2 regions of the Lentilactobacillus buchneri genome follow, and region 1 is predicted to be linked to the other one. Evidence: predicted binding sites of a transcription regulator. Region 1 holds the regulator's gene; the other holds the start of a gene.
The links. The regulator Rex, encoded in region 1, represses fermentation and respiration genes when NADH is low (regulators of the CRP and FNR family bind a similar motif). The targets are predictions, from matches to a motif close to TTGTGAANTANTTCACAA.

Region 1 (16,544 bases):
ATTACTGATCAGTATGCTGCCATCGTGACCAACCCACCGGTGAGAGCCGGCAAGAAAGTTGTCGATGCCATGATCTCCGGGGCAGTCGATCACTTAGTTGATGGCGGCACCTTGACGGTGGTTCTTCAAAAAAAGCAGGGCGCACCATCTGCCAAGAAATTGATGACCGAATTATTTGGTGACTGTCAGATTTTAAAACGGGACAAAGGTTACTACATTCTTCAAAGCATCAAGAAATCGTGAGGGTTCGAAATGTTTCAAGCTGATAGTCGTTTTATGAAAGCTGCACTGATCGAAGCAAACAAGGCCTATCTAATCGGTGAAGTGCCGATTGGCGCCGTGGTCGTCCATGACGGGACAATTGTCGGGCGTGGTCACAATCTAAGAGAACATTTAAATGACGGTACGGCCCATGCTGAAATTTTAGCAATCCAAGAGGCTTGTCGAACACTGCGGAGTTGGCGGCTGATTGATTGCGATCTTTATGTGACGATTGAACCGTGCTTGATGTGTGCCGGAGCGATTATTAATTCGCGGATTGAAAATGTTTGTTTTGGCTCTCGTGATCCCAAAGCCGGCGCAACCAGAAGTTTATATGCAGTGTTGGAAGATTCCCGATTGAATCATCAAGTCAACGTTGTTGAAGGGCTTTATGCCGATGCGGCATCGCGGATCATGAAAGATTTCTTCAAGGCTGCGCGTAAGAAAAGAAAGAATAAGGCTGGCAATTCTGAATCATTTAAGTTATGATAGATATTGCCGCAAGGCCCTGAGGCAAGGGTCGGGTTACGAACTGTGTCAGGTCCGGAAGGAAGCAGCACTAAGTATCATCAACCTTGTGCCTCTTGTACATAGAACTTTTGCTCTCAGCAACTTTGCTGGGGGCATTTTTTTGGAGAAATTTCTTGAAAGTCAGACGGTCGTTGATTGCACTCTGGTTGGATTCATCATATAATTATTTAGACGTTTCATTGAACGATTTTAAGAATTTGGCATTCTATTTTGGAGGATTTGGTAATGAGCTATCAAGCATTATATCGGGTTTGGCGACCACAAAGATTTGATGAGATCGTCGGCCAGTCGATTATCACCAGAACATTAAAAAATGCGCTAATTACTAAACAAACGAGTCATGCCTATTTGTTTACCGGTCCTCGGGGAACAGGTAAAACTTCGGCAGCCAAAATTTTTGCCAAGGCAGTGAACTGTCACTACTTAAAAGATGGTGAGCCCTGCAACCAGTGCGAGACTTGTAAAGCAATTAATGAGGGCAGTTTAAATGATGTCATTGAGATTGATGCCGCTTCCAACAACGGTGTTGAAGAAATCCGGGATATCCGGGACAAGGCGAAATACGCCCCAACTCAGGCTGATTACAAAGTCTACATCATCGATGAAGTTCATATGCTTTCAACGGGGGCTTTCAATGCTCTGCTAAAAACGCTGGAGGAACCACCGGCTAACGTAATCTTTATTTTAGCAACCACTGAACCGCACAAGATTCCGGCAACGATCATCTCCAGGACACAAAAATTTGACTTTAAGCGGATTAAACCTCAGGATATTTTGGAAAGAATGAAATATATCCTTGATCAAAAAAAGGTTGAGTACGACGACAAAGCCTTGAAATTAATTGCCAAAGCTGCTGAGGGCGGGATGCGGGATGCCTTGAGTATCCTCGATCAGGCGATGTCTTATGGTGACAATAAAATTACTTATGAGAACGCCTTACTTGTGACCGGCAGCGTGACCAATGAATTATTAACCACCTATATGCAGCAGGTGGTCAACAAGGACACCAAGAGCGCGTTGATCACCATTCAAAAAATATTGGATGAGGGTAAAGACGCCAGCCGGTTCATTGAAGATTTGACCAGTTACTGCCAGGATATTCTGTTGTATCAACAGGACCCCGGAATCGTTGAAGAAATGGAACTGGGGATCATTGATGACCAGTTCAAGACCTTAAGTGGCCAGATCAGCGATCAAGCCATTTATCAGATGATTAATGAATTGAATGCGATTTCTAATTCATTGCGGTTTACCGCTCATCCAGATGTTTATCTGGAGGTCTTGACGGTCAAAATTACCCATTTGGATGCCACAAATCAGCCCAAGGCCGTTTCAGCACCACAATCACAGCAGTCGGCTAAAACGGCCGCGGCCCCGGAAGTTAATGCGGAAATTCAACAATTGACGCAGCAAGTTGCCGAACTCAAGGCGGAAGTTGCCGATCTCAAACGGGAATCGACACCTCAGTCACCAACAGTCAGCACGCCGGAGCCTGCCAAAGTCAGTGAGGCTCACTCAATGGACAATCACATTGAGCTGGCTAAAATCTATCCAATTTTGGGTAAAGCCACCCGGAAACAATTAAATCAATTTAAATCAGTTTGGCCGGACTTGATGGATGCCTTGTCGGTGACCCAACGGGCTGTCATGCACGTGTCATCGCCGGTGGCTGCCAGTGCCGGCGGAGTAATTGTTGCCTTCGAATACCCATTTTTGTATCAGAAGGCTCAAGGCGACACTGATTTGAAGGATGCTCTTGAAAACAATTTGGATCGTATTGTGGGAAAAGCCCCTCAAATTGTGTTTGTTCCGGAAAATCAGTGGCCCGATATTCGCCGTGAGTATTTGGCCAGTCACAAAGACAAGATAAAAAAGGCTGGCTCCCAATCCAAAGAAGCAAACGACCCAAAAGCTGAACCGGCTGATGACGATCCGGAACCGACAAAAGAAGAGCCGGACAGTCAACCAGTCGTTAAGAAGGCTGCCGAACTTTTCGGCACCGACATTTTAGATATCAAAGATGATTAATTGGAGGAAAAGAAAATGATGAACGGTATGAACATGAACAAGATGATGAAGCAAATGAAAAAGATGCAAAAGCAACTGGGTGAAGAACAGGAGAATCTTAAACAGCAGGAATTTAAGGGCGTTGCCCCGGATAACATGGTTGAAGTGACCTTTGGCGGTGACAAAAAGATGAAGGATATCCAGATTAAGCCGGAAGCCATTGATCCCGATGACCCCGAAATGTTGGGGGATTTGGTATTAGCTGCTGTTAATGATGGTCTTTCAAAGGTTGATAAAGCGACTGAAAGCACCATGGGTAAATACACCAAAGGGATTCCGGGAATGTAGTCCGCACGAAAAAAAGGGGAAAGTATGCAATATCCTGAAGCAATTGCAAAGTTAATTGATAGTTATATGAAGTTACCGGGAATCGGGAGTAAGACAGCTACCAGACTTGCTTTTTACACCGTCGATATGAATGAAGATGATGTCAAAGCGTTTTCAAAGGCGCTGGTTGCCACCAAGAACGACCTTCATTACTGTTCGATTTGTGGTAATCTAACCGATGAAGATCCCTGTGAAATTTGTCGTGATAAAACCCGTGATCAATCAACCATCCTAGTGGTGGAAGAACCCAAAGACGTGATGGTAATGGAAAAGGTCCAGGAGTACCACGGCCTTTATCATGTTTTGCATGGGGTACTGTCACCAATTGAAGGCAAAGGACCTGAAGACCTTAATATTAGTTCACTGATCAAACGACTCCAGCAAAATAAAGCCGTTAAAGAAGTGATTGTGGCCACCAATGCCACCCCGGAAGGCGAAGCCACTGCAATGTACTTGAGCAAGTTGATTAAACCCGCTGGGATCAAAGTGACTCGTTTGGCTCACGGATTATCCGTTGGATCAGATATCGAATATGCTGATGAAGTCACGTTGTTTAAGGCAGTCCAAGGACGGACTGAAATTTAATTTGACAAGGTGGGATTTTTCGAATGTTTTTTAATCGATTAAGACGGCAAAATGTTAAACGTGAATACGACGATCGCTTGTTGGAGTTAATCAACAATTTGAAAGAAGAGTGGGATCATGCTGCTCAAACCCAAGAAGCGGTTGCTGACAGTGATATGGAGATGGAGCAGGAAACTGCGTTGGCCCGTCAAAAATATTTCTTCATATATAAAGAGGCACGAATTCGAAAAATTAAGAATTACCAAATTCAGCCCTCGGTTATCAGTTATGATCATGACAATTTTGAATAATCCGGACCATATAAGCGTTGGCTGAATCGACAGGCAAACGAACAGCAAGTACAATTAATTTAAATTAAAAGTGAGGAAATTGTTTTGAATGGTAAGTTTATAACCTTTGAAGGGCCGGACGGCGCAGGCAAAACTTCCGTGATGAATCGCGTGATTGAAGTTTTTAACCAGGAAATCGGCGATCAACTTTTGGTCACCCGAGAACCCGGTGGCAATAAAATCTCGGAAGAAATCCGCAAAGTCATTCTCGACCGTGAGAATACTGAGATGGATTATCGAACGGAAGCCTTGCTTTATGCGGCTGCTCGTCGCCAGCATCTGGTTGAAACCATTTTACCCGCACTCAAACAGAATAAATTGGTTCTGTGTGATCGTTATGTTGACAGTTCAGTAGCTTATCAGGGGGCCGGCCGTCAGATCGGTATGGCACAAGTTGCCAAGATGAATGAGTTTGCAACGGAAAAGTTGTTACCGTTCAAAACGATCTACTTTGATATCCCGGTTGACGTTGGCCTGGATCGGATCGCCGAACACCGCGACCGCAGTAAAATTGACCGGTTGGATGTTGAAACCAATGAATTTCATAAACGGGTTCATGAGGGTTATATGAAGGTCCGTGACGAAAATGCCGACCGATTTATCAGTATTGATGCAACTCAACCGATTAATCGCGTCGTTAATGATACAATTAAGATTATCCACCAAATTGCCAGTGAGTATTTTAAGGAGAGTTGATTATGAAATTAGTCATTGCGATCGTTCAAGACAAAGATGCCAACAAGTTGCGATCAGTTTTCGTTGCTCACGATATCATCGCAACCCGATTCTCGACCACCGGTAGCTTTCTGCGAGCAGGAAATACCACTTATCTGGTCGCCGTTGATGATTCAAAAGTTGATATAACTTTGAAACTAATCAAAGAAACCTGTTCCGCTAGACAACAATTTATGACACCGCCGGTCAGCTTGAACGGTGATACGGCAGAACATACCTTTCCAATTGAAGTTCAAGTTGGTGGCGCTACGGTTATGATTTTGCCAATCGAAGATTTTAAACAGTTCTAGAAGGGAACGTTATGGAACACGATATTGTTAACGTTGCTCAAACTAAACAGCCGACCATCTTTACCCAATTCATGAATTTAATCAAAAACAATGAATTGTCACACGCATACTTGTTTACCGGCGAAGATGGTGCCGGCCAATTTTCAGTCGCAATGGGAGTTGCCATGCGGCTTTTTTGTACGAATGTTCAAAATGGCATGCCCTGTGGAAAATGTGCCGAATGTGTGCGAATCATGAATCATGATCATCCGGATGTTGTCATCACCGAACCTGATGGTCAAAGTATTAAGGTTGACCAGATTCGCCACGTTAAAAGTGAATTTACCAAAAGTGCCATGGAGGGATCCAAAAAGGTTTTCATTATTTCAGAAGCCGAAAAAATGACCACTGGGGCAGCTAACAGTCTCTTAAAGTTTATCGAAGAGCCTACCGGAAACGTGGTTAGCTTTCTGATCAGTCAGAATCGCAATCTGGTTCTGCCGACAATTATTTCCAGAACTCAGGTTGTGGAATTTCCCAGCCTAAGTAAAAAGCAGATGGTCCAAGAATTACAGAATAGTGGTGTCAAGCCGAGTGAAGTCAACTTAATGATTTCCATTACCAATAGTTTGGATCAGATTAAAGAGCTGTCCAAAGATGATTGGTTTGCCTCGATGCAGCGGCTTTTGGAAAAATGGTTTACCTATTTGGTCAAAGAAAACAACATGGCAATGCCTTTCATCCAAATGTCTTTGATGCCTCTAATTACCAACAAGGACCGTCAGCGGATTGTTATTTCCATGATGCTGAGTTTGTTTGACGATGTCTTGGAAATGAAATACGGGACTTTGGCGGATGATCGGGTGAAGTATCCGGCGATTCTTGCACAGACCAAATTGGCGGCCAATCAGTGGAATAACGATCAACTGTTAACCATGCTTGACGAGCTGCTTGATATGAATAGCCGGATGGCAGTTAACGTCAATTTTCAAAATATAATTGAAGCTTTGACACTAAAGATACTCGCAATTGGGCAATCATAGTTTACTAAAGGGTGATAAAATCGTGGACAGTCAAAACTTATATGATGAATTAAAAGAAATGGATACACAGCTCAGTGCGAGTGCTGAAAATTTTTCTCACCTGCATGAATCACTTATTGGGTTGATGGAAAAAAACGCTGAGCTGGAGATTGAAAATCAGCATTTGCGCGATCGGATTAACGAAATAACCGAAAAAATGGACAATAATTCGCCACGTTTGTCAAAATCTCGCAAGAATCTCGAAAAACTGTACAATGAAGGATTTCATGTCTGCAGTTCTTATTACGGTAAGCGACGGGAGAACGGTGAAGATTGTATTTTCTGTACGGACATTATCTATGGCAAACGCGATTAAGAGGTAAACAGTGGACACACAAAAGAGTTTTGACACATTAAGTGAATATGGCACGCTGTACTTGGTTCCAACGCCAATTGGCAATCTGGATGATATGACTTTTCGTGCGGTTAAGATTCTCCAGTCTGCAGATTTGATTGCGGCTGAAGATACCCGCAACACACAGAAACTGTTGAACCATTTCGATGTTCAAACCAAGCAGATCAGTTTTCATGAGCATAATACTGCCGAGCGGATTCCCGAGTTGATTAGCAAACTCAAGCAGGGAATCACGATTGCCCAGGTGAGCGATGCCGGGATGCCGTCGATTAGCGACCCGGGCCATGAATTGGTGGTTGCCTGTATTCGTGAGCAGATTAACGTTGTGCCGCTGCCTGGCGCCAACGCCGGGATCACTGCTTTAATTGCTTCCGGGCTTTTGCCGCAGCCATTTTATTTCTATGGCTTCTTATCAAGAAAGCCGAAGGAACAGCGAGCAGAAATTGATGAGCTCCGTAACCGAGAAGAGACAATGATTTTTTACGAGGCCCCGCACCGATTGAAAAAAACTTTGAAGAATTTATCGACTCAGCTCGGAGGGGATCGTCAGGCAGCTCTCTGCCGTGAGTTGACCAAAAAGCACGAAGAATTCATTCGCGGAAACCTTGATCAGGTCAATGAATGGGCCAATTCAACTGAAATTCGCGGAGAATTTGTTATTATAGTGTCAGGAAATGCCCATCCACAAACGCAGGGTGATGATCCGCTTGCCGGGATGAGCGTTGATCAACAAGTTGACTTTTACATCGAAAATGGCTTGAGCGTTAATGAAGCAATCAAAAAGGTTGCCAAAGATCATCATTTAAAAAAACAGGTCATCTATAATCAGTACCATGACATCAAATAGAAAGAAGGAATGTCCATGCCTGCTCACAGTTTTAGCGAATTGCATACGATTCCGTTTTACGAGTGTAACGTCAACAACCGGATTTCAATTCCAATGTTGATCAATATTTTGATTTTGGCGTCCGAACACCAGAACGAAAATTTAGGCCTTGATCAAACTTATTTAATTGATCATTATGGAGTTGGCTGGGTGGTTACTTCTTACTCAATTCATATCACTCACTTGCCACGCAAAGATTCAGTCGTCAAAATGACAACCCGAGGCACGTCATATAATCGTTATTTTGCCTTTCGGGAATTCTGGCTGCACGATCAAGCTGGCAACGAGCTGGTCAAGGTGGAGAGTATCTGGGTGTTAATGAACGAACAGACCCGCAAAATTACGCCGATTGACGAAACGATTATTGCCCCATATCAGTCGGAGAAGGTTAAACGGGTTCCCAGATTGGCACGTCCTGAACGAATTGAAGCGACTGATGATGTTAGCGCAAAGGAATACCAAGTTCGTTGGAGCGATATTGATTTTAACGGCCACGTCAATAATTCCAGGTATCCGGAGTGGATGTTGGATTCATTGCCAATGGACTTTTTGAACCAACACGAACCCGCGAACATTGATATCCGCTTTGAGAACGAGGTTAAGTATGGCAATCGGGTCACCAGCTCAGTGCTTGTTGATTCTTCAGATAATGCTAAAATTAAAACAGTTCACGAAATTAAATCAAATGATGTTCTTTCAGCAAGTGCCACAATTGTTTGGAAGGATATTAAAGCAAAGGGTAACGATTAATAATGAAAATCTTAGCAATTAACACCTCAAACCAACCACTTTCAGTTGCTGTTTTGGATAATGACCAACTGTTGGCGCAAACAACCATCACCACTCATCGCAAACATGCCGAATTCTTGATGCCGGTTATTGAAGACTTGGTGCAAAAGGCCGATTTGAAGCCAACTGATTTGGATCGGGTGGTTGTCGCTGCCGGCCCTGGATCATACACCGGCATTCGGATGGCTGTCACGGCAGCGAAAACCATTGCAAGCACCTTGGGAATCGAGCTGGTACCAGTTTCCAGCTTGTTAAATCTTGCCTTGAATGTTCAAGAAGAAGATGTGCTGATCAACCCGATTTTTGATGGCCGGAATCAAAACATGTTTACGGGATTATACCGCTACCGAAGTCGTCGGATTCAAACCGTGATCGAGGATCAGCACACCAATCTAACAAAATGGTTGGAAACCGTTAGCCGTTACGATCAACGGATTATCATTTTAGGGGATACCGATCCATTTGAAAGATCGATGCGCGACGTTCTGCATAACCGTCTGGTGGTTGCCAATCCTTATTTGGGAATTCCCAGTGCGACCTTACTGGGCTTGTATGGATTGAGTCAGTCACCAGTACCAGTCGTTGATGCGGTTGTCCCACGATATTTGCGGTTAACCAAGGCTGAGGCTGATTGGAAAAAATTACATCCTAATGAGGATACGCATGACTATGTTGAAAAAGTTTAAAGAGTGGTTTAACCAACAATTTTATAACAAAGAGGTTCAGCTTCGCGAGAGATATCTCGACATCAAAAACCACGATGTAGAAATTAATGGAACTGAGTACTTTTTGGCCAAGGCAATGATTCCGGATATTCCCGAGATTCTGGGGATTGAGCGGGCGGTTTACGGTGGCCAGACCCCTTGGGATGATCGGGCCTTTCGAACCGAACTGATGCGCAAAACGGATCGCCTATATTTAGTGTTGCGTCGAAACGACTGGCTGGTAGCGTTTATTGGCTGCTCGCTAAACGATCATACTAAGGACTGTCATATTACCAACGTTGCGGTTGCCCCAAATTTCCAGAATCATGGCTTGGGGTATTTTTTGGTGACAACAATTATCAAAAAGGCCCGTCAATTGGAATATGCCAAGGTGACGCTTGAAGTGCGCGTCAGCAACACCCGTGCACAAAAATTATATCGGGATATTGGATTTGTTGATAACGGGATTAAAAAAGATTATTACTTTAACGATCGTGAAGACGCTTTAAATATGGTTTTGGACATCACCAAAATCGGTTAAAAGGGATGGGATGAATTAAGTGGCTAGAGATTTAGTACTTGCTTTTGAAACCAGCTGTGATGAAACGTCGGTCGCAGTGATTGAGAATGGCAATCGAATACTTTCAAATATTGTTGCAACGCAAATCAAGAGTCATCAACGCTTTGGCGGAGTTGTTCCTGAAGTTGCCAGCAGACACCATATCGAGCAGATTACCGGCTGTATTGGGGATGCATTACGTGAGGCGGACGTTTCTTATGATGAACTGACTTCAGTGGCTGTTACATACGGTCCTGGCTTAGTCGGTGCGCTTTTAATTGGTGTTACGGCCGCTAAGGCGGTTGCCTGGGCGCACAATTTGCCGCTTGTTCCAGTGAATCATTTAGCTGGGCACATTTACGCTGCCCGGCTGGTCGAACCCATTGAGTTTCCAGCAATGGCCTTGGTTGTTTCTGGTGGGCACACAGAATTGGTTTACATGCCTGAGGAAAACCAATTTCAAATTATCGGTGAAACTCGTGATGACGCAGCCGGTGAGGCTTATGATAAAATTGGCCGGGTTTTGGGGATTAACTATCCGGCTGGCAAGCCAGTTGATGAATTAGCTCACAAAGGTCAGGATACTTTTCATTTTCCACGAGCAATGGATGCTGACGATAATTTTGACTTTAGTTTCAGTGGGTTGAAGAGTGCCTTTATCAATACGGTGCACCATGCTGATCAAATTAACGAGGAATTGAGTTGTGAAGACTTGGCCGCTAGTTTTCAGCAAGCCGTTGTTGACGTCTTGGCTGACAAAACCAATCGCGCGCTCAAAGAATTTCCGGTCAAACAATTAATTCTTGCCGGTGGGGTTGCTGCCAATCAAGGTCTTCGGGAGCGGTTAACCAAAGAGGTTGCCACGTTTGCCGATACCAAACTTGAACTAGTGCCACTGTCTTTGTGTGGCGATAATGCTGCTATGATCGGTGCTGCTGGTGAGATGCTGTATCGGCATGGTGTTCGTGGTGATGCCACTTTAAATGCAGATCCGGGTTTGGAGTTTGATTGGCTGGCAGATGAGGCTAAATAATTGCCAATTTTTTGAGGTGATTATGAAATCGTCAGCGATCCTGTGATGAAGGATAATTCAATACTTAGATCAAAAGCAGGCTCTACAATATTTGTTGTTGGTAATAGATTTTTATCTATTACTGATGACAGATTTTTTGTTTTTCATTAGAATAAAAAAAGCGGACATTTCCTGTCCGTTCATCAAAACCAACAACCACGAAGATTTTAGAGAAAGAAGGAAATGCCCTATGTCAAATGATACTACGAAAATGTTGTTAGGAATAGATGATGAACACTTAAAAATTGAGAATGGCAAAATAGGTGATGATGGGGTAATCAGATTAAATGGATCACTGAACTATTCTCCCAAGGCCTGCCGCAATTGTGGGGTTATTAATGATCACCAGATCATTGGCTATGGTTGGCGGAAGACCACCATTAGATTCGCTAAAACATTGGGCAGCACGGTTATCCTATGCCTCAATCGGCGAAACTTTCACTGTAAGGCTTGTCATACCAACTTCCTGGCGCAGACGAGTGCAGTGCCGAAGCACTGCACGATTTCAAATACAACCCGGAAACAATGTTTAGAGAAGTTAACGGAACCAGTGAGCCTCAAACACATTGCCAATGAATTGTCCACTTCGGATTCATTCGTTGGTCGGCAGCTCTTGCGCGCTGAACACGACTTTCAAACCAACTGGCACTACTTACCCAAAGTTCTCCTCATGGACGAAGTTAAAAGTACTAAGAGCGCCACCGACGCGATGAGCTTTGAATTTATGGACGCGGAAACCCACGAATTGATTGACCTGTTGCCCTTTAGAACCATCTATCAGCTTCAAAAGTACTTCCAACATTATGACCAAGCCGCGCGAGAAAATGTGAAAATTATCGTCACCGATATGAACTATACCTATCCCAAATTGGTTGGGCAGATCTTCCCGAACGCCATCGTTGTCATCGATCCCTTCCACCTGGTTAACGCTTTAAACCGGGCTTTTAATAAGACGCGAGTGCGTCTCATGAAAACCCTGGCCACTTCCTCACGCCAGTATCACGCCTTGAAACGCTATTGGAAACTATTATTAACGCCGGCCAATCACCTTAACTACGAGGCTTTCCGTAAGTGGACAAACTTCCCTTATCCGGCAACTGCCGCGGATGTGGTTGATGCTTTACTGGACATTGATCCCGAGCTCAAGCAAACTTACGACGTGATGAATCGGTTACGTGAAACCATCAAAAACCGCGACTGGCCCAACTATAATCAAGCCTTTCACCACCTGCAGGGGTGCTCGGAAGAGATGTTGGCAGCCCTCCAAACCTTGGCGGCTCATCATGATGAAATTGGCAACACTTTCACCCACCACTACACCAACGGGCCATTAGAAGGTTCAAACAACAAGATTAAAGTCATTAAGCGCACTGGATTTGGTTACCGAAACTTCTTCAGATTCCGGCTAAGAGTGCTGTTCGCTTTTCGAGTTCATACAAAAAGAGCCCTAATCACCAAGTGATTAGAACTCCAATATTTTGTTCACCAACAACAGTTGACGAAGAACCCAAAAGCAGCCTGAGCAGAAGGATAAAATCCTTTTACTCAGGCTGCTTTTTAATTTAGTGGGTTGTCGCCAATTGTTCAAGTAGACAATGTGAATCGGATATCTTTTGCCTTTGGTGAATTATGTTACTCATTATCTTCGAGCTTCAAACTGACCGTTTCCCAACTGGACTCTGTTTCTGTGATTTGGGCAGTCACCTGATCGAGCTGCTGTTGAAGATCTTGCAACTTTCCCAGGTCGTTAAAGACGTCCGGCTTCGTCATTTCTGCTTCAATTTGATCCTTTGATTGTGTCAATTCATCAAGTTTGGTTTCCAGAGCCTTGACTTCTCTTTCAAGTTTGCGATGTTCTTTTTGGGTTTGCTTATTAATCTCGTAGTTCTTTTTATCGGTGGTCGGCACAGCAACTGGAGTCGGTTGGCCCGCTGCCTTCTTTTCAGCCTCATGAGCCTTGATGGCTTCTTGCTCATCTTTTTTGTCGACATAATAATCATAATTCCCAAGGTAAAGGGTGGTGCCATGTCGGGACAATTCAACGACCGCCGTGGCAATTTTGTTGATAAAATAACGGTCATGGGAAACAAAGAGAATTGTGCCGTCGAATTGATTGAGGGCTTTTTCCAACACTTCTCGGCTGTCGATATCCAAGTGATTGGTGGGCTCATCCAACATTAAAAAGTTGTTGTGCTGCATCGCCAACTTGGTTAGGAGCAACCGGGCCTTTTCACCGCCGGACAGATCATGGACCATCTTGCTCACGTCGTCACCGGAGAAAAGGAAGCTCCCTAGAATGCTTCTAATATCGCCTTCCGGGGTCGTTGGGTGATCATCCCATAGTTCCTCAAGAACGGTTTTAGAGGCATGTAGTGAGGCTTGTTCCTGGTCGTAGTAACCGGTATCGACGCCAGTACCAAACTGCGCCTTGCCCTTTAAAAATGGAATGATGCCCAAGATGCTTTTTAAGAGCGTCGATTTGCCGACACCGTTTGGACCAACAATTGCGATCGCTTGGTGACGTTTAACGTCCAGATTAACCGGCTCACAAAGAACCGTGCTGTAGCCAACCGCTGCGTTGGTAACATTCAGGACGTTATTGCCGCTTTTGGATTTTGGTGAAAATGAGAAGCGGGCAGTTTTTGAATCAGCCGTCGGTTTTTGCAGCTTATCCATTTTTTCGAGTTGTTTTCGGCGGGCCTGCGCCTGTTTGGTGGTCGATGCTCGAACGATATTTTTGTCAACGAAGGTCTGCAGTTTTTGAATCTTAGCCTGCTGCTTGTCATATTCTTTCCATTCTTGTTCAATCAACTGGTCTTTTTTCTTGGTGTAGTCCGTGTAATTACCAGTGAAGTGGTGGAGGGTACCTTGTGACATCTCGTAAACCTCAGTGACAATTCTGTCTAGGAAGTAACGGTCATGTGAAATGATCAGAAGGGCACCACTATAGTTTTGAATATAACCTTCCAGCCAAGTGATCGTTTCCACATCCAAATGGTTGGTTGGTTCATCTAATATTAATAATTCGGGCTTTTCCAGTAACAATTTGGCCAAGGCAAGTTGAGTCTTCTGGCCGCCTGACAATTCATTAATTGGCCGATCGTAGTCAGCTTCCCCGAATCCAAATCCGTGGAGAACACCACGAATTTCAGCGTCGTACCCATAACCATTGTGCTGTTCAAAGTCGGCACGGATATTGTCATATTGTGAGGAAATCGTTTCATATTCTTCGGTGTTGGCGTCAACGCCCAAAGAACCCATTTGTTTTTCCAGAGCGTGAAGCTTTGCTTCCTGCTCTTTTAGACTGGCAAAGACCGATGCCATTTCAGCATAAATGCTTTTGTCTGAATTGAGTCCGGTATCCTGGGCCAAATAGCCAATCGACAGATTCTTTTTAGTGCTGATTTGGCCGCCGTCGACAGATTGTTCGCCGATGATCATTTTAACCAGTGTCGACTTGCCGGCACCGTTACGGCCAACCAGTGCGACACGGCTTTTTTCTTGAATGGCCAAATTAACTTTTGAGAAAATAGTTTCGCCATTGAATCGTTTGGTTAGATCTTGTGCTTGTAAGATTATCAAGTGTTTGGCCACCTTTCATTTTGTAACTACCAACAATCAATTTTATCATAATTTACACGATTTCAGGAATTATTTGTAAGTAATATTTGAAATATATTTCACAAGATGTCATCTTATGGTAGAATGAGATGTAAATAGGAATTCACAAAGTTCTTTTAACTAAAATGACAAATAGGAGGAAATTTTCTTGACAGCTGAAAATATTCCACGCGCAACCGCTAAACGATTGCCGATATATTACCGATACTTAAATATTTTACACGATACAGGAAAGCAACGAATTTCATCAACGGAATTGGCCGAGGCGGTGCAGGTGGATTCAGCAACCATTCGTCGTGACTTTTCCTATTTTGGTGCTTTGGGCAAGCGGGGTTATGGATACGATGTTGATAACCTGCTTTCGTTTTTCAAAACGATCTTGAATCAAGAGCATCTGACCAACGTGGCTTTGATCGGAGTCGGCAATTTGGGCCATGCGCTCTTGAACTTTAATTTTCACAAAGACGGCAACGTTCGAATCTCTGCTGCTTTTGATACCGACGACAAGATTGTGAACACAATTGAAGACGGTGTTCCTGTCTACCCGATTGAGGAACTTTCACATCAACTGCATGATCAACAGATCAAAGTCATCATTTTGACCGTGCCCTCAAAAGTCGCTCAGTCCATCGCGGACGATGCTGTCGCCGGCGGGGTAAAGGGTGTCTTGAACTTTACGCCAATTCGGCTTCAGGTTCCTGAAGATGTCCTGGTTCAAAATGTTGACTTAACTAATGAATTGCAAACTTTGATTTATTTCATCGAAAACTTTGGCAAGTAAAATATCGAACAAATTAATGAAGAAAAGACCGGTGATCCTGAAAACGCCGGTCTTTTCTTATGCGCTCATTTACCGTCGGCAAGGCAATCTGCAGATAAATTCACCAAGAAATGCGCAGAAATCCTTGCAATTGGTCTGAAAAAATAATATATTATACACAGTGATTAGCACTTTTATCATGTGAGTGCTAATGTTGCTAAAAATTGTTGCAAACGGAGGGACTAACGTGTTAAAACCATTAGGAGATCGCGTAATTATCGAAACTGAAAAAGAAGAAGAAAAGTCGGTTGGCGGTATCGTTCTTGCTGACAATGCAAAAAAGAAGCCGCAAGCCGGTACAGTTGTTGCCGTGGGTGATGGCCGTGTACTTGATAATGGTACCAAGGTTGCACCTGTTGTAAAAAAGGGCGACAAGGTTATGTTTGATAAGTACGCCGGAACCGAGATTGAGGATAACGATCAAACTTATCTCGTTCTTCATGAAAAAGACATCGTCGCAATTGTCGAATAATTATATTTTAACAAGATAATTGCTAATAAGTGAATCATTTGAATCATTCAATGAATCAATAATCAAAAATATTTTTTTGAGGTGAAATTTGAAATGGCTAAACAAGTAAAGTTTTCTGAAGATGCCCGTAGCGCAATGCTCAAGGGTGTTGATAAATTAGCAGATACGGTTAAGGCAACGATTGGACCTAAAGGCCGCAACGTTGTTTTGGAACAAAGTGCCGGTACACCGACAATTACCAATGATGGTGTTACCATCGCCAAATCAATTGAATTACCGGATCATTTTGAAAACATGGGTGCCAAATTGGTTTCTGAAGTTGCTTCAAAGACCAATGACGTTGCTGGTGACGGAACAACCACTGCCACAGTTTTAACTCAAGCAATTGTCAATGAAGGTATGAAGAACGTCACTGCCGGTGCCAACCCAGTTGGAATTCGTCGTGGTATTGAAAAGGCTACTAAAGCCGCTGTTGATGCCCTTCACAAAATGTCGCATGATGTTAAGACCAAAGATGATATTGCTCAAATTGCTTCAATTTCATCTGCCAACACCGAAGTTGGTAAATTGATTGCCGATGCAATGGAAAAAGTTGGTCATGATGGTGTTATTACCATTGAAGAGTCACGTGGTGTTGATACCAGCTTGGACGTCGTTGAAGGAATGCAATTTGATCGCGGCTACATGTCACAATACATGGTTACCGACAATGACAAGATGGAAGCCAACTTGGACAATCCTTACATTTTGGTAACTGATAAGAAGATCACCAACATTCAAGACATTTTGCCATTACTGCAAAAGATTGTTGAACAAGGTCGTTCACTCTTGATCATTGCTGATGACATTGGCGGTGAAGCTCTGCCAACTCTTGTATTGAACAAGATGAGAGGAACATTCAACGTCGTTGCTGTTAAGGCACCTGGATTTGGTGACCGTCGTAAGGATCAACTCCAAGATATCGCCATTTTGACCGGTGCAACCTTGATTACCGATGACCTTGGTTTGAACTTGAAGGATGCAACCCTTGAACAACTTGGTCAAGCTAACAAAGTTAACGTTACCAAGGATTCAACCACG
Region 2 (16,544 bases), 640 kb from region 1:
CGGCTCCTTTCCCAAATCGGCGACATAAGAAATCAAGTCACTTTGCGTCAGAATGGCACCATCCACCAAAATCAGCTGGCCGGGATTTTTTTCCAACAGACCCGCCCATTCATAGACTGTCTGGCTGTTCTGCAGCGTAATCGCCTGGTCATCTTTGCCAACTGGACGCCCCAGGCCGGCATTAAGCACTTGTTTTAAAAGTCTGGTGCCGGAATTGTCGACGTCAAAGAACCGTTTGACAAACTCATCGGCAGGATTGGCCATCAAATAATCCGGCTCACCTTCCTGTAAAAGAACCCCATTATGAATAACCGCCAATCTATCAGCGAGTAAAAACGCTTCGTGCATATCGTGAGTCACGAATACAATCGTGGTGTCAATTTGTTGATGGAGATTCAAAATAATCTTCTGCAGTTGCCTACGGGATACCGGATCAAGGGCACTGAAGGGCTCATCCATCAACACCAACTTGGGGCGGGCAGCCAGGGCCCGGACAATGCCGACCCGCTGAGCTTCCCCACCCGATAATTCGTCGGGCATCCGGTTCAAAAATTGATCAGGGTCCAAATTAACTTTGCTCATCAATTCAACCACCCGGTCATGCTTTTTTTGAGCCGGCCAACCCAAGTTATCAAGTTGAATGGTGGCATTTTGTTCAACGGTCATATTGGGAAACAGCGCCCCGGTTTGCAGAACGTAGCCGATGTGTCGCCGCAATTTTTGTAGGTGACTGTCGGCGACGTCCTCGCCGTCAATTTTGACCGTGCCGCTGGTTGGTACCACTAAACGATTAATCGTCTTCAGAAGGGTCGTTTTCCCACTCCCGGAAGGTCCGACCAACACAAAAAGCTCACCATCATCAATGGTGAGGTTCAAATCTTTCAATGCAAATTGGCCGTCAAACTTTTTTGTGACATTCGTAAACTCAATCAATGTCGATCACCTCGTAAAATCCATGGTGTTTTAAATATACTCATTTTGACGATCGAACACAACTCAATGCTTTAACTGTGCTTTGTGGAGTCGCTTCAACTTGAAACTCATCAGCCAAGTCGTAACGGGAATCGTCGTAACGACCCCGATTAAGGAAACCACAATCGCGATCAATTCCGCAGCAAACACCTTGTCGTTAAGAATATCGCCGAAGGAATAATTCAAGCCATAGAACCAAATGAATAACGCCAACGAACTGCCAAAGAAGCCAAAGAACAGAGTATTAACGGCCGTTCCTATGATTTGTTTGCCAATCACGGTGCCATCCAAGAAGAGCTGTTCACTTTTAATGGCTTGATGTTGAGTTATAATTTCATCCAAGCCAGAGGCAATCGCAATTGCGGCTTCCGCGACCGCTCCCAATGAACTCAGAATGGCGGTTGCAATCGCAATTTTCGTGAAATCAATGCCGACATACGTTGAAAGGCCTTCAAGTTCCTCGCTGTCTTCCAAACCAAAACCGCCAACCTGGGCCCAATATTCAATCGGAATAATAATGACTACAATCAATATCAAAACAATCACCGAAGCCTGAAAGGCCGTGGTTGAGGCGTTGTCGCTGGCACTGCTCCAAAAAATAGTGATTGACAGTAAAATCACGCTGGCGACAATCGTGACGATAATTGGCGGCAGGTGAAAGGCAATCAGCACAATCGTGAAAAAGAGAATGCCAAAATTAACCACCAGGCTGAGAAATGAGGTGATACCCTGTTTGCCCCCAACAATGATCATCAAGACCAGCAGAACAATCCCCAAGGCTGTAATAGCTCCCATTAGCGTTCATCCCCTTTAATCCAGAGTCCGGCAAAGGCACTCGATAAAATTACCGTCAGAACGATCCCAATGCCGCTAATCAGGCTGGAAGTCATCCCCAATGACATGTTCATCGAAAACGAATAGTGCCAGGTGTTGCCATTTTTTAAGTAAAGTAAGGTCATCGCCAGGGTTTCGGCCATGAAGATGAAGAACAAAACGTTAATCAGGGGCCCCATAATCGATTTGCCAATTTGTCTGCCTGATTTAAAAATCGCCATTCGAGACAGTTCCGGGCGCTCCTGCTTCAACGTCGCCAAAGAAGCGACAATATCGGTGGCCTCATCCATGACGGCTCCCAGCACCCCAATCAGGACTTCGGCGATAAACAACGGCTTGGGCAGCTGAGTAACGTACTGCATCGACTCATAATAGATACCCCGCTCGTTGGTGAGGCCGAAGACGATCAGCGTAATCAAGATCGTTGCCGCCGTCGCGCACAGCACCGCCGACAGCGTCACCAGCATTTTCTTGCTCCAGCCCATAACCAGCAGTAAGGTCACAAAGCAGAAAATGACCGCCAAAACGCTAAAAATCCAGATAACCGCAGCCCCGTTATTATTGTGGTCAAGCTTAACAGCTATCCAGAACAGAATCGTGTTGATCAGGATGCTGGAAATCACCGTCACACCTCGCAATTTAAGAATGACAAATAACAGGCTGATGGCAATCGCAAATAGAAAGGCAATCGGTGCATCCCGCTTAATATCTTTAACAGTCGCGTGTAGTTTAGGCTGAGTATGTAACGTAATAAAGAGCTTTTGTCCCTTGGTATATTGATGGTCCATTGCATGCGAATCTGAGTAGGCATTCTTAATGCTTAATTTTTGACCAGCATACTTCCCGTTGGTAATCGTGCCGAAAAGCTGCTGATTGTGGTAATGATCGACATTTTGAAACTCATCGGTCATCTTGATTGCTTTGCCGTTTTGCACCCGGTCTACTCGATAAATGGTCTGCTGGTACAGGCCATCATTGTGCTGGCAAAAAAAGGCCGCTAAAAAACAAAAGGCGACGACCAGGACAATCTGAAGCCACGTCATTTTACTCGTTAATTTAGAGTTCATATTGCACATCTTTTCAGATTAATTTTAGAATTATTGTAACATCTGTGGAAATGAAAGCGTGGATTTATTTAGAATCGTTAGGAAAGCGAAAGATTCACCGGATTAAAAAAGCCGGTGATAAGGACAACGCCTTGATCACCAGCTATTCATCGGGTTATTACGAACCCTGTTACTCATTATTTTTCATAATCAACAACCATCACGTTAACCGTTGAATGTCGGACAACGTAAGCAGTTGTGGACCCCAAAATCGCTCTGGATATCCCGTTAACCCCGGACTTTCCAATGACGATCAACGAAGCGTCATACTTTTCGGGTAATTCTTTGGCAATTTGAATCTTTGGGACTCCAACAACGAAGTGGGTTTCGACTTTAGCGCCCTTCTTCTCGGCAATTTCTCGGGCATCGTCCAAAATTTCTTCTGCCCGCTCACGGAACGACTCCATCACGTCCTGGCCCAGCGTCACGCCGTACTGAACATAACGTTGATCACTGGCGACCGAAACAATCTGCAGGGTGGCATCAAATGACTTGGCCAAATCAGCAGCTTCTTCCACCGCCCTCATTGCATTGTCACTACCATCAACTGGAACCAAAATTGTGTCATACATCTCCAACACCTCCGAATCTGACTATCTAAGTTAATCATACCATTGTGTGATGGAATAAACATAAATCAAGTCCGGATAAATCTACTCAAAGCTCAGATGCGAAATAATTGTTTTGTTATCCGCCAACTCGGCATGCCGTTCTTTTAACCGGTCATCATAGGTAGCAAGCAGATATTTTTCTTCGGCAGACTCACCGACCAACTTAGGGAAATGGATCTCACTGATTTCATTGGTGACGATCAGCGTGCAAAAAGCCATAAAGGCAACCTGAACGTCTTTGGTCTTGGTATCGGTGGTCAAAAATTTGGTAAAGACCTCCACCGCACGCTTACTGCTGCCGGTGACATAGGAGATGCACGTTAAAATCTCATTGGGCCGGGCAGGTGATAGGAACTGGACATGGTCATAGCCCGCGGTCACAAATGATAGATTTCCCGGCAGAAATTTCACCCCGGCCAATCCGGCATTGGCATCCAAAATTCGTAAGGTTTCGCCGCCAAATTGAATTCGATTGTTATTCAACTGGGCTGGAAACACATAGCTTTCATGAATCGCCCTGGTGTCTGAGCACTTGATCGTTTCGATGATAATCGCCTCCAAATTCAACGGATTTTCAATCACTTGCTAATAAAATCTACACATTCAATGATAACCTTTTCATGCCTATAATAGCAAGCTTTTTAAGTGTTATACGAAAGGATTGTGAATGAAATTTTAAATTATTCAGCTGCTTATTGTAAGCGATTTCACATAGGTGTAAACTTAGGGTGTTGATGGTAAGAAGTTTTTCATTCTAGGAGGTCATAATTATGAAAGCAGTACGTATTTATGGTGAAAAGGATATCAGAGTTGAAGACGTTGAGATTCCAGAACCAAAGGATGATCAAGTTCAAATTAAAGTTAAATATTGTGGAATTTGCGGAAGTGATTTGCACGCCTATCTCGAAGGCTGGGGCCTGCCAACCGTTCCTTATCCGTTAACCGGTAAAACCGTGCCAATTACGCTGGGGCACGAATTCTCAGGTGAAATTGTTAAAGTCGGGAAAGACGTTGACGACTTACAAGTCGGTGACCACGTTGCCGTTGAACCACTTTTAGCTTGCGGCAAATGTGAAAACTGTCGGGCAGGAAACTATAACTTCTGTAACCGTGCCGTTTCAACTGATGGCGCCGGCAACTTCCTGGGCTTCTCAGAAGATGGTGGGATGGCTGAATTTGCCAACGTTCAAGGGGTCTTTGCCCACAAGATGCCAAAAGACATGGACTTTGAATTAGGTGCTTTGGCAGAACCAACCGCCGTTGTTTACGAAGCTATCAAGAAGAGTCATTTGCGTGAAGGCCAAAACGTTGCTGTCATGGGAGCCGGCCCAATTGGCTTGCTGGAAGCTGTTTTAGCTAAGATCGCAGGTGCCAACCACGTATACATCGTTGATGTTTCTAAAGTTCGTTTGGACAAAGCCAAGGAATTAGGCATTGAACATGTCCTTGACCCAAGCCAAGACGACGTTGAAAAGATCATCAAACAAGACTTACCAAATGGTGTGGACATTACCTTCGAATGTGCCGGCGTTCAAGCAACCTTTGATTCAGCATTGAAAGTTACGAAGCGAACCGGAATTATTCAAGTAGTTGCCCTCTATGCAAAACCAGTTACCATGAATATGACTGACGACCTGATTATGCAAGGTAAAGACGTTATCACCACCCTCTGCTACAACAACTCATTCCCGAATGTGTTAGGCATTATTGATAACCACAAGGATCTGTTCAAGAAAGTTGTCACTAAGAAAGTTAGCTTGGATAATGCATTGGAAGACGGCATTAAAGCTCTCTCAACCGATAAATCACAAGTTAAGATTATGATCGATCCATCACTGTAAGCATCAAGTAAGTTAACGAGAAAGTAGGAAGACTGGTAACGATGAACATTTTTATTCATCGTTGCCGGTCTTTTCTTTGTTAGAGAAGTTGCTCATTGGGCTTAAAAAATAACCAACAGATATTCAATCCATCGGCAAAAACATATGTTATAATCTTCATATGAAAGGAATGACATATATGACTGATGACTCCGTTTCAATCAACTCAATCGTTCTTATTGATAACCGACATTTGTCGGAATCGGAACGGATTTTTAAATTACTCAGCAATCCCAACCGGCTGCAGATGCTAAAAGTCCTCGCGCAGCAGGAACTGAACGTCAGTGAACTGGGAAATCTGCTTGGTTTGGAGCAGTCCTACGTTTCCCACCAATTAGCATTATTAAGGAAACATCAGCTGGTGTCATCCCACCGCGAAGGCAAAGCCAACTATTATCGACTAGATGATCCCCACATCCTCGACGTCATCAATGAGATGCTCGAGCATGCTGATCACGTTATCAGGGGTAAAAAGCATGGAGAGTAACACTGATTCACAAACACTCGTCGACCGCAGCCTCCACACTGAATACTTTTCAACAGCCTGGATGGCGTTCGAATTCATGGTTGGGTTTTATTCAGGTCTCAAAGCCGGCTCAATTCTGTTAATCGCATTTGGGCTGGACAGTTTTTTAGAGATTATTTCTGGAAGCACGCTCATTTGGCGACTACGAAAAGAAAATACTGGTGCCGGCCCTGAAGCAATCGAACGGGCAGAAAAGCGCTCTTCATTAATTGTTGGAATCGTTTTGCTGTTGCTGGCTATTTATGTCACCGCCGTGTCACTGTTTAACCTATTCACTCACGCAACGGCAGACACCAGTTATTCTGGTATCGCCATTGGGATTGCCTCGGTTTTATTAATGCCTATTTTGACAATCCGGAAACGGTCACTGGGCAAAGCGCTCCACTCGGATGCCCTCGTCGAAGATGGCATGTGCAACATCACCTGTGCCTACATGGCAGCGACAGTCTTAATCGGCGCACTGTTAACCGCGCTGCTCAACTGGTGGTGGGCTGACTCAGTCGCCGCTTTGATTTTAGTGTATTTTATTGCCAGTGAAGGATGGGAATCGTTTCAGGAAGGGTATAAAAAGTAAAGTCCCCACACAATTAACGCAAGTATGGCCAAAGCATCTCCAATTCTATTCTCATTTTCATCATTTTGAATATTACATTGCGGAAACGTGGGACGTAAAGCAGTTTCCGGCCATATAAACAGGCAATCCGAATATCCAAGTTCTGGATATTCGGATTGCCTGCTTATATTCTGGAAACTAACCGCTTCACGTCCCACTCTGAATTACATTCCCATAACCAGCCGAATCACACCAAGCGAGATAACCCCCACCACCACAATCACGAGCAGATTCTTGGAAATGACTGCTGCCAGCACTGTCGGCAGTGAAGCAAGGAAATTTTCCCAGTCAATCGATGGTAAGTGGCCGATATGTTGAACAAATAAATTTTCAAACCATAATGCTGACATAATCGCAATTGGAACAAAACTCAAGAATTCCACGACGCCTTTAGACAGCTGAAACTTTTTCAGCACGACAAACGGGGTAATTCGAGACAGCCAAGTGACGATGCCCGTGCCAATGATTGTCAGCAGCACAAAATTAAAAGAAGGCATGTTTCATCACCACCCCAAAGCTGCAGGCCACAAGGGTCACCAGCAAAATTAATAAACTGCTTGGGATGAAGATCAAGCCCAAGTAAATTGCGACCAACACAAACCCAACCACGATCAGTTGCAAGTTGAATTTGATTGATTTGTCACTAATCAATTGCAGATACAGTAAACCAATGAACATCGCTACCAGGGCAAAGTCCAAGCCGAATTTTTCAGGATTGCTGATGAAATTCCCTAGAACCGCGCCAACCAACGAAGAAAGAATCCAAGTCATGTAAGAAATGACGTTGGCGGTATTGAACCAAGCGAAGTTCAGATGATTGTCAGAATAATTCAGCTTGTTCATCCCTAAAGCAAAACTTTCATCCGTCAGCAGTGTCCCAACCAAAATATTCTTAAACATGCTGTCATGCTTAAAATAAGAGGCCAAAGTTGTGCTCATCAGAATCATCCGCGAGTTGACCAAAAAAACGGAAAAAATAATTGAAAAAATGGGACTGTGGGTCACCAGCATGCTGACAATGACGAACTGTGCCGACCCAGCATATGTAATAATGGACATCAACGTCACCAACAGTGGGCTTAATCCCGCGGCTTTACCGACAATGCCGAAAGCCACACCAATTCCTATGTATCCAAATACCGTTGGCAATGTATCCTTTGAAGCGGCAGAAACAGTTAAATCACCATTCATTTAACACACTCCTTCTTTGTTTTTATTTTATGTAGCTGAAAACGTGTGCCAAAAGGCCGCTTCCTATGCATAACTACGAATAACTTTCCGAGCTTTCAGCTAAAAAAGCCATTCTAGGTTATGCTACGCCGGCCATGAAATGCCAAGCCTACGTGGCGGAAGCAAAAACGCCTTTTGGCACACTCTGTTATTGCATTAGTAAAATTTTAATGGTGTTCTAATTTAAAGTCAATGATATTTAGATAAGAAAATCCTGAAATTCAGTTATTGAGCTGAACTTCAGGATTTTGTTAGTTAGCCAGTGCTCTTTGGTAGGCATCATACGTCCCAGTATCAAAACACACCATCGTGACATCAAGTGGCGCGTCAAACGTTCGAATGGCGTCAATGGCAATCTTAGCGGCCTTATCAAGTGGAAAGTCATAGACCCCCGTGCTAATCGAGGGAAAAGCGACCGTTTGGCAATGATTTTCAACTGCCCGTTTGAGGCTATTCACATACGAATTTCGCAGCAATTGCGGTTCATTGTTATGTCCGCCACGCCAAATTGGCCCGGGGGTGTGAATCACAAATTTCGCCGGTAATCTAAACCCGGGTGTGACTTTGGCTTCTCCTGTTGGACAGCCGTTGAGCTTGCGGCAGGCCTCGTCGAACTCTGGACCAGCTGCGCGATGGATTGCCCCATCAACGCCGCCACCACCGCTCAAAGCGGTATTAGCGGCATTCACGATCGCATCAACCTGCATCGTGGTAATATCTCCTTTGATCAACTTAAATTGTGCCATGGTTTCACATCACTTTCTATGGGCTTTTTCCCATGCTTTGATTTGTTCCAAACGTTTTTTGAAGCGGACTTCATTGCCTTGCTCGGTCGGTTCATAATACGTGTGGCCAACCAGAGAATCCGGCATTGTCTGCATATTAGTCAACTTATCTTTGGCTTCGTGAGCATATTGATAGCCCTTGCCATAACCCAGCTTGGACATCAACGAGGTTGGCGCATTGCGCAGTTGCAGCGGCACCGGCTCGTTAATCGAGTGCTTGACGTCGGTTTCAGCACCCAGGGTGGCCTTATAAACCGCATTGGACTTGGGGGCCAAGGACAAGTAAATCGCGCACTCCGTCAAATGGACGTTACATTCCGGCATCCCCAAAAATTGGCAGGCCTGAAATACATTAATTGCCACGTTCAAGGCGTTAGTATCAGCCAAACCAATGTCCTCACTGGCAAACCGGACCATTCGGCGGGCGATATACAAGGGATCTTCGCCGCCACTTAACATCCGCGTCAGCCAATATACGGCGGCGTCCGGGTCGCTATTTCGCATTGATTTATGCAGCGCAGAAATAATGTTGTAGTGCTCCTCGCCGTGTTTATCGTACAGAAATGACTTGGTATTCATCAACTGGTGGAGATTGTCGGTCGACACGGTCACCTTGCCATCCTGCTTGGGACTGTTGTTAACAGCCATTTCCAAGGTGTTTAAGGCAACTCTGGCATCGCCATTGGCAAATTCGGCAACTTCTTTAACCGCTTGATCGTCAATCTCAATCGTTTCTTTTGGAAAGGCTGCTGGATTTTTCAGCGTCTGATGAATTAGCTGAACGATGTCATCGGTCTCCAAAGGTTGCAGCACGAATACTTTACACCGTGATAACAAGGCGGAATTGATCTCAAACGATGGGTTTTCCGTCGTTGCCCCGATCAGAGTAATGCTGCCCCGCTCCACAAATGGCAAAAAGGCATCTTGCTGGGCTTTATTGAATCGGTGAATTTCATCAACGAAAACAATTGTCTTGCCGCCCATCTCGCGGTTCGCCTCGGCGTCTTTCATAATCTCTCTGATTTCTTTGATGCCGCTGGTGACGGCACTGAAAGTGACAAACTTGGCCTGCGTTTTTTTGGCAATGATCTCCGCCAAAGTTGTCTTGCCAACACCAGGCGGTCCCCAGAAAATAATTGAGGGCAACTGGTCACTTTCAATAATTTCTCTCAGAACTTTGCCTTTGCCAACCAGCTGATGCTGACCGACAAATTGGTCCAGTGTCTTTGGCCGGACCCGGCTGGCTAAGGGCTGATTGCCGTCCTGGTTGCCGGCAAATAATGATTCCTGTTTCATGAAGACACCTCCTGACAAATGAAACTGATATGTATATGCCTATTATACGAACACACGTTCTAAACGTCAACTCTACCTTTATTTTAGCGCAATCAGCTTTCATTGACCGAATTTCGCAACTTATGGCCTGGCTGATCGTCTTCCTCTCTGGTCATGTCAAAATCACCCGGATTAATAAGACGCTCAAACAACGCAATCAATCCCAGAACAAATCGTGAATTGATGGGTGATAATTTCCCCTCAACAATAACAAACAGGTTATAATTAAGCTGAATTTACGGGCTGTCTGTTTGTTTTTTTGAGGGAGATGGCAAAATGTCATATAACAATAACTTCTATCGGGAGCCGGCATTTTGGCTGAGCATCTGTGCGGCTGCCGTGGGCTTGATGTCCCTATTTCTTGGTAATGCGGTCCAGTACAGCATCATCTGGTGGCTGCAATTATTGATCGTCGTCATTGCACTGATTGGGATTTTTTATTTCTTTTCGAAATATTCAAAGGATCAGGACAATAAGAATAAACATTTATAACACTAGAATCATCAAAGGCGCCCCATCTCTAATCAGAAATGAGGCGCCTTTGATGATTTAACTATGACAAATTAATCCGTTTTCGATACTTCCTAACCAGTCCGAGGCCTAACAACCCCAGCCAGCCAACAATCGACAAAGCGGTGAACAAGCCATTGAATTTAACTCCACGGCTTTGAATGCTGATTTTAGCTTGCTTGACGGTTTGTGGAATAGTGAGTTTAAAGGTCCCCCGATTTGAAGTTGCCGGCTTTTGGATGGTTTTGCCATTGAATTTGACCGTGTAATTCATCCCGGCATAGTGGACAAATGGTAAGTCCAATCTGGTTCCCTCTTTCATCGGCACGGTCAGCTGATAAGCAAGGGAATTGTTGCCTGGGTGCAGACTGGCCGTGGCGATTTCAAACCGCTGTCCATTTAAAATGGTCACCTTGTTGGCGAGATCATCAATGTGTTTTCCAGCCGTCACCGGTAAGTAATCGGTCCGCCCGGAACCGTTATCGGTTGGGAACTGATTCTGATAATCCTGGTTGTTCACCTTGTAATTTTGCAGGTTCAGGTTGGAACGTGGAATTTGATGCGTTGGCGTTGCTTTGTAGGTTAACTCAGGCTGACTGGTGCGGTTGAACTGATTATCATACGGGTTCTGATCGGTAGCTACGTTCATTGAATACATCGCTGAATAATCAAATGAATTAATCAGACAAAGGCTTGCAACAATCACCAGTGCACTGACGCCAATTGTTCTACGATTGAACTGGGTTGCCAACAGATAACTGCCAAAAGCGGCAATGAACATCACTAAAACCGGAATAATGCGGTGCCCACTTTGAATGGCCTCGATTCCATTAAGCAATGGAATGTGATGAATTAAATTCCATGGGAACAAGTTGGATAACACAAACAACGTTACCAAACTACTAAAGTAGGCATAGCGACCAATTGGCGGCACCCGTTTGATGAAGAATCCCCCAAAGATCAACACCAGCAATAAAATGAGGCCGATCCCTTTGTTGGCCAGACTCTGGTTCAGCCAGGTAAACAAACTTTGCGGATCTGCATACAGTGTTTGCGGATTCGGTCGCATCAATTTTTGGCTCATCGCCAACACCGCGATCGGTCCCCAAACGATCAGGCTCAAAATTAAACTATAGACGGCGGCGATGCCAATCTTCATCAAGCGAGCTGCCCGTTCTTTAACCGGCTGCTTGGTGAAAAAGGCCAGGTAAAACACCAATAAGGCGATGACCACAATCAACGTCGTCGGTGCCGTACATGATCCCGGTAATCCCAATGGTGAGCAGGTACCAACGATTACTGTCGTCAAACATCACTTCGTAAAGACCGGCAAAGGCCAGTGGGATGAATGGGTAGGCCAGAAATTCACCAAACTGAGTGGTGATAATTTCCATGACCAAATAAGTCGTCAATCCATATAAGATGGCAAAATAAAATGAAATTCGGCTGGACTTGGAAACCAATTTCATACTGTAATAAGCAATCACCAGTGTGGCAAACACAACCAGGACATAGGCAAAATAAATCGCGCTAATCGGCGAAAGTACGAACCGCAGCCCGGCAAATATGTACAGCCAAATCCATGGGTAGCAGGCCACCACCGCATCCCCAATTTGATTAAATGTCCGGGTGGCAATGTGGCTGAATGGCGCTCCGTTTTGAAGATTGGCCAGCATTTCCTCAATCCGGCTCAAATGAAACTGTAAGTCCGGGCCGGAATAGACATGCATTGTCAGCCAAAACGGCAAAACTGCAAGCAAAGATAGACAAAAAAAGCCGAGGTTGATGACCAGCCCCTGATGCTGGCGAAACTTGGAAAGTAATTGTTGATACATAAAAAATGGACCTCCTAATAAAAATTAGCGGTCCCCCCTGTCGCTGTTGTATTTTATGATACGAGATATCCGGTCAAAATTCAAATCTTATTCTGACATTAGTGAATGGTACAAAAAAACAACTCTTCCAAATTATGAAAGAGTTGTCTTAATGGGGAAAATAACACGTGTAAAAAGATTAAACTTAACGGTCAATCGTATCTGCAGTCATGTAGAATACGTCAGAAAGTGAAGTGGTCTTGTCAGCAAACTTCTTGTTCAAAATCAACTGACGAAAATCTTCGACTGAGATATTTTCAGTATCTTTGATTGGGAATGCCTGACCGGTGTATGAACCGGTTATTAACGTGATCACCAAACCATTCTTGCTGTCCAAATGAACTTGGTAATTCTCAAAGTAGATCCCATCATCATAACTACCGGACAAAAACTTGTGAGTTGCAAAATAGTCCGAAATAAAATCATTGAACTTCTCTTTTAAACTCAGTGCTTCTTTAAATTGTGTTTGAGTTGCGACTGTCATCGTAAGACTCCCTTTCTCTCAAAATTGTGTCTAATCAAATAACAACGCACATCTATTTTTGTAAATGGTCTTTATGAATCATCTACTAATTTTCATTTTAGTCCGTCAGTCGCATTGTGCAAGTGAAAAGCTAATGAAAACGTTGTCAGAACGCAATTTGTAACATTTGCATTCTGGCAACGTTTCCAATTTTATTTATTCTTTTTCGACTTTTCTGGAACCTTTTCCAATTCAGCCAGCGCTTTTTCCAATTCGGCCTTCTCTGATTCTGGCAGGTCAGGGTACTTAAGCGGTAATTCTTTCATTCGGCGATCAATGATGTCAGAAACACAAAGTCTGGAGTACCATTTATCGTCTGAAGGGATGATGTACCAAGGATTGGTCTTGTTGGCTGTGTGCTCAATCGCATCCTCATAGGCTTTCTGGTAATCGTTGAAGTAACGGCGTTCCTTAATGTCAGCTGAGGCAAATTTCCAATTGTGATCCGGCAGTTCAATTCGCCGCTTGAAGCGATCCCGCTGCTCATCGGCAGACATGTGGAGGAAGAACTTCAAGACCATGAAGCCGTTTCGGGTCAAATAGTCCTCAAAGAAATTGATATCCTTGAATCGGCCATCGAAGAATTTGTTATCCACTTGATCAAGCTTGGTGATCGAGCCAATCTTGGCATTGACAATCATTTCCGGGTGAACCCGACTGATCAGCACATCTTCGTAGTACGAACGGTTAAAAATACCGATAATCCCATGTTCCGGGATGTGTCGATGAATCCGCCACAGGTAATCATGGCTTAATTCAATTGAGGTTGGCGACTTAAAGCTTGTGACCTCAATTCCCTGAGGATTAACCCCGCTCAAAATGTGTCTGATCATACTGTCCTTGCCAGACCCATCCATGCCTTGAAAGATAACCAAGACACCAAAATGGTTTTGGGCATACAGTTTCCCCTGCAAATCTTGAAGCGTCGCAATATTATTTTCAATTCGTGCTTTAATGTCATCCTTGTTCAAATCTTCAACGGTGGCGGAAGTTGGAATCTTGGCAATCTTTAGATCCCGATCCCCGTTGTATCGAAAAGATTTCTCACGATCAAAAATTTTCTTTTCGTCCATAGTGTTGCCCCCTAAGGAATCATTAGTAACAACTTTATAATAGCTTATCCCTTGGAAAAATAACTAAGAGAATGTTTATTCTCCACATTTATTTCTCATATTGAGTATACTAGATTACATAGAATTAGTTTCATATAACGCTGTTTTAGTGTCGCTTGAAACATCTATCAACTCTCTTTGAAGGAGGACTTAATTTGAATATCTTAAAAGCAAACTCAACAGCTGGTGGCCAATCCGACCAACCAGCCGAGGATTCAATCGACAAGTCGTTATTAAAGGACGACCTTTACAAAGCCGTTAACGGCCGTTGGGAAAAGACCGCCAAGATTCCGGCCGACCATTCGTCAACGGGTGGCTTCATGGATCTCAATGACAACATCGACAAACAATTAATGAGTGACCTCGATGACATCATCAAGGAAAATCAGCCACACGAGGCGCCATTCTCCGAATTCTTGAAGTTGTACGAACTGGCCCGCAACTATAAGAAGCGGGATGCAGACGGTGGCGAACCACTGAAACCGTATTTGGAAAAAATCGAAAACATCACTAATTTTGATGATTTGAACGAACTTTTGCCGGAGCTGGTTAAGGAAGGTTACCCACTGCCATTTGGCTTTTGGGTTGAACCTGACATGAAGAATACGCAGGTTAACGCTTTATTCGCAGCGGTTCCCGGCCTATTTCTTCCCGACCGGACCTATTATGAAAACAATAATCCAGCTTACAAGCAATTGATGCCGGTCTTCACCAAGATGGCCAGCCAATTACTGGTATTAGCGGACTACAGCAGCAATGAAGCGGATGAAATTGTCGAATCAGCCAAACGGTTTGATGCCAAGATTGCACCAAACGTCAAATCGGCTGAGGAATCTGCCGATTACAGCAAGATGTACAATCCTCAGAAGTTTGCCTACTTCTCAGAATCAAGTTCTCATCTCGATTTTGTCAATCTGGCCGACGCGTTGTTTGGCAAGGCACCGGAGCAGATCATCGTGACCGAACCGAAGTTTTACGAGCGCTTTGACGGTCTGGTTAACAGTGACACCTTCAAAGACATGAAGAACTGGATGCTGGTCAATATGGTCCGTTCAGCATCCGGCTATCTATCAGAAGAATTCCGTCAGACCGGTTCTGTCTTCAGCCGTGCGCTATCCGGTAAGAAGGAAGCAACGCCACAGAAGAAATCAGCCTTCTATCTGGCAGAAGGAACATTTGGCCAAACAATTGGTGACTATTACGCCAAGAAATACTTTGGCCCGAAAGCCAAAGCTGACGTTGAACACATGGTTAAAAACATGATCAACGTCTACAAGAACCGTTTAAGCAATAACACCTGGCTGGGCAAAGACACCCGCGAGAAAGCCATTTTGAAACTGGACAAACTCGAACTCCAAGTCGGTTATCCTGACCACATCGATGAATTGGAATACAAATTCAAAGTGACCCCTGAAAATGAAGGTGGGACCCTATTTGACAACATGTCCAAGTTTGGTGCGATTACCGTCCAAGACACCTTTGAGAAATTGGGTAAGCCGGTCGACCGAACAAAATGGGAAATGAGCGCCGCAACCGTCAACGCTTACTACGAACCATTTAAGAACATCATCGTCTTTCCAGCCGCAATCCTCCAAGCACCGTTCTACAGCTTGAAGCAGACTTCCAGCCAGAACTATGGTGGAATTGGCGCAGTCATCGCGCATGAAATTTCGCACGCATTTGATAACAATGGTTCTCTGTTCGATGAATTAGGTAATTTGAATAATTGGTGGACGAAAGAGGACCATGAATACTTCTCCAAGCTGGCCGACAAGATGATCAAGGAATTCGATGGCATTCCATTTGCGGGTGGTAAGGTAAATGGGAAGCTGACGGTTTCCGAAAACATCGCCGATGCCGGTGGTCTGAGCTGTGCCAATGAAGCGGCCAAGAATGAGGCCGACTACAACTTGTATGACTTCTTCATCAACTGGGCTAAAGTATGGCGGATGAAGGCCACGGAACAGTACAAGCAGCTGCTGTTAAATATCGACGTACATGCCCCAGCTGAATTGCGGGCCAATGTTCAAGTGAAGAATTTGGATGATTTCTATACAACTTTTGATGTTAAAGACGGCGATGGAATGTATCTTGAACCTGATAAGAGAGTGAAAATTTGGTAGGAAGCAGACCTATTGAAACGCTTTTTATCCAAATAATAATCGAATAAACACAAAATGGCACCTAACCGCAAAAAAAGTTTAGTGCCATTTTTTATTTTTACTATTTGCTATTAGAAGTGATCAATAACCAGCCAAAAGTAGCCTTTGCCGGCCCTTAGGCAAAAAGCACGCTTCTTAGGTTCTTAAGTGCTCCCTTCAGCCTCTCAAATGTGTTCCGACGGGCCTGACCCTAAACCCAGCCCTCAGCCAAAAAACACGTTTATTAGATTCTTAGGTGCTCCCTTCGGCCTTTAAAATACGCTCCGACGGGCCAAAGGCTAACTTCTAAGCGCACTTTAATTAAAGTTCCAAACCCAGGAACTTCAATCAAAGTACCCTTAGAAACCGCATCTCCCGGCCCTCGTCACACTCTTATTTTTTGCCCCGCATACACCGCCGCACCGACCATTCCTGCTTCATCGCCCAGCTGCGCCATCTCCAGCTTGCAGGCTTCACGGGCCACCGGCAGTG

Region 2: a site for Rex is predicted at 4,219-4,236, ahead of KE627_RS04210 (2,3-butanediol dehydrogenase). Genes of this name have one in related genera too.

What each region holds. Positions count from the first base shown of each region.
Region 1 covers NZ_CP073066.1:212,281-228,824, reverse strand. The annotation lists gene KE627_RS01215 (class I SAM-dependent methyltransferase) at 1-243, shown strand, start outside; gene tadA (tRNA adenosine(34) deaminase TadA) at 253-750, shown strand; RNA gene ffs (signal recognition particle sRNA small type) at 767-853, shown strand; gene dnaX (DNA polymerase III subunit gamma/tau) at 1,018-2,820, shown strand; gene KE627_RS01195 (YbaB/EbfC family nucleoid-associated protein) at 2,836-3,147, shown strand; gene recR (recombination mediator RecR) at 3,172-3,771, shown strand; gene KE627_RS01185 (YaaL family protein) at 3,795-4,061, shown strand; gene tmk (dTMP kinase) at 4,146-4,796, shown strand; gene KE627_RS01175 (cyclic-di-AMP receptor) at 4,799-5,125, shown strand; gene holB (DNA polymerase III subunit delta') at 5,137-6,147, shown strand; gene KE627_RS01165 (DNA replication initiation control protein YabA) at 6,170-6,502, shown strand; gene rsmI (16S rRNA (cytidine(1402)-2'-O)-methyltransferase) at 6,513-7,388, shown strand; gene KE627_RS01155 (acyl-[acyl-carrier-protein] thioesterase) at 7,404-8,177, shown strand; gene tsaB (tRNA (adenosine(37)-N6)-threonylcarbamoyltransferase complex dimerization subunit type 1 TsaB) at 8,180-8,902, shown strand; gene rimI (ribosomal protein S18-alanine N-acetyltransferase) at 8,886-9,461, shown strand; gene tsaD (tRNA (adenosine(37)-N6)-threonylcarbamoyltransferase complex transferase subunit TsaD) at 9,481-10,512, shown strand; gene KE627_RS01135 (ISL3 family transposase) at 10,742-12,013, shown strand; gene KE627_RS01130 (ABC-F family ATP-binding cassette domain-containing protein) at 12,184-14,133, opposite strand; gene KE627_RS01125 (redox-sensing transcriptional repressor Rex) at 14,321-14,953, shown strand; gene groES (co-chaperone GroES) at 15,180-15,464, shown strand; gene groL (chaperonin GroEL) at 15,558-16,544, shown strand, end outside.
Region 2 covers NZ_CP073066.1:852,464-869,007, forward strand. The annotation lists gene KE627_RS04185 (ABC transporter ATP-binding protein) at 1-933, opposite strand, end outside; gene KE627_RS04190 (YibE/F family protein) at 997-1,767, opposite strand; gene KE627_RS04195 (YibE/F family protein) at 1,767-2,882, opposite strand; gene KE627_RS04200 (universal stress protein) at 3,050-3,484, opposite strand; gene KE627_RS04205 (acyl-CoA thioester hydrolase) at 3,566-4,090, opposite strand; gene KE627_RS04210 (2,3-butanediol dehydrogenase) at 4,294-5,364, shown strand; gene KE627_RS04215 (ArsR/SmtB family transcription factor) at 5,543-5,890, shown strand; gene KE627_RS04220 (cation efflux transmembrane domain-containing protein) at 5,880-6,503, shown strand; gene KE627_RS04225 (AzlD domain-containing protein) at 6,707-7,039, opposite strand; gene KE627_RS04230 (AzlC family ABC transporter permease) at 7,026-7,733, opposite strand; gene KE627_RS04235 (O-acetyl-ADP-ribose deacetylase) at 8,024-8,518, opposite strand; gene KE627_RS04240 (replication-associated recombination protein A) at 8,528-9,853, opposite strand; gene KE627_RS04245 (NfeD family protein) at 10,169-10,384, shown strand; gene KE627_RS04250 (hypothetical protein) at 10,446-11,711, opposite strand; gene KE627_RS04255 (hypothetical protein) at 12,422-12,760, opposite strand; gene KE627_RS04260 (PPK2 family polyphosphate kinase) at 12,952-13,872, opposite strand; gene KE627_RS04265 (M13 family metallopeptidase) at 14,067-16,034, shown strand; gene KE627_RS04270 (ROK family protein) at 16,438-16,544, opposite strand, start outside.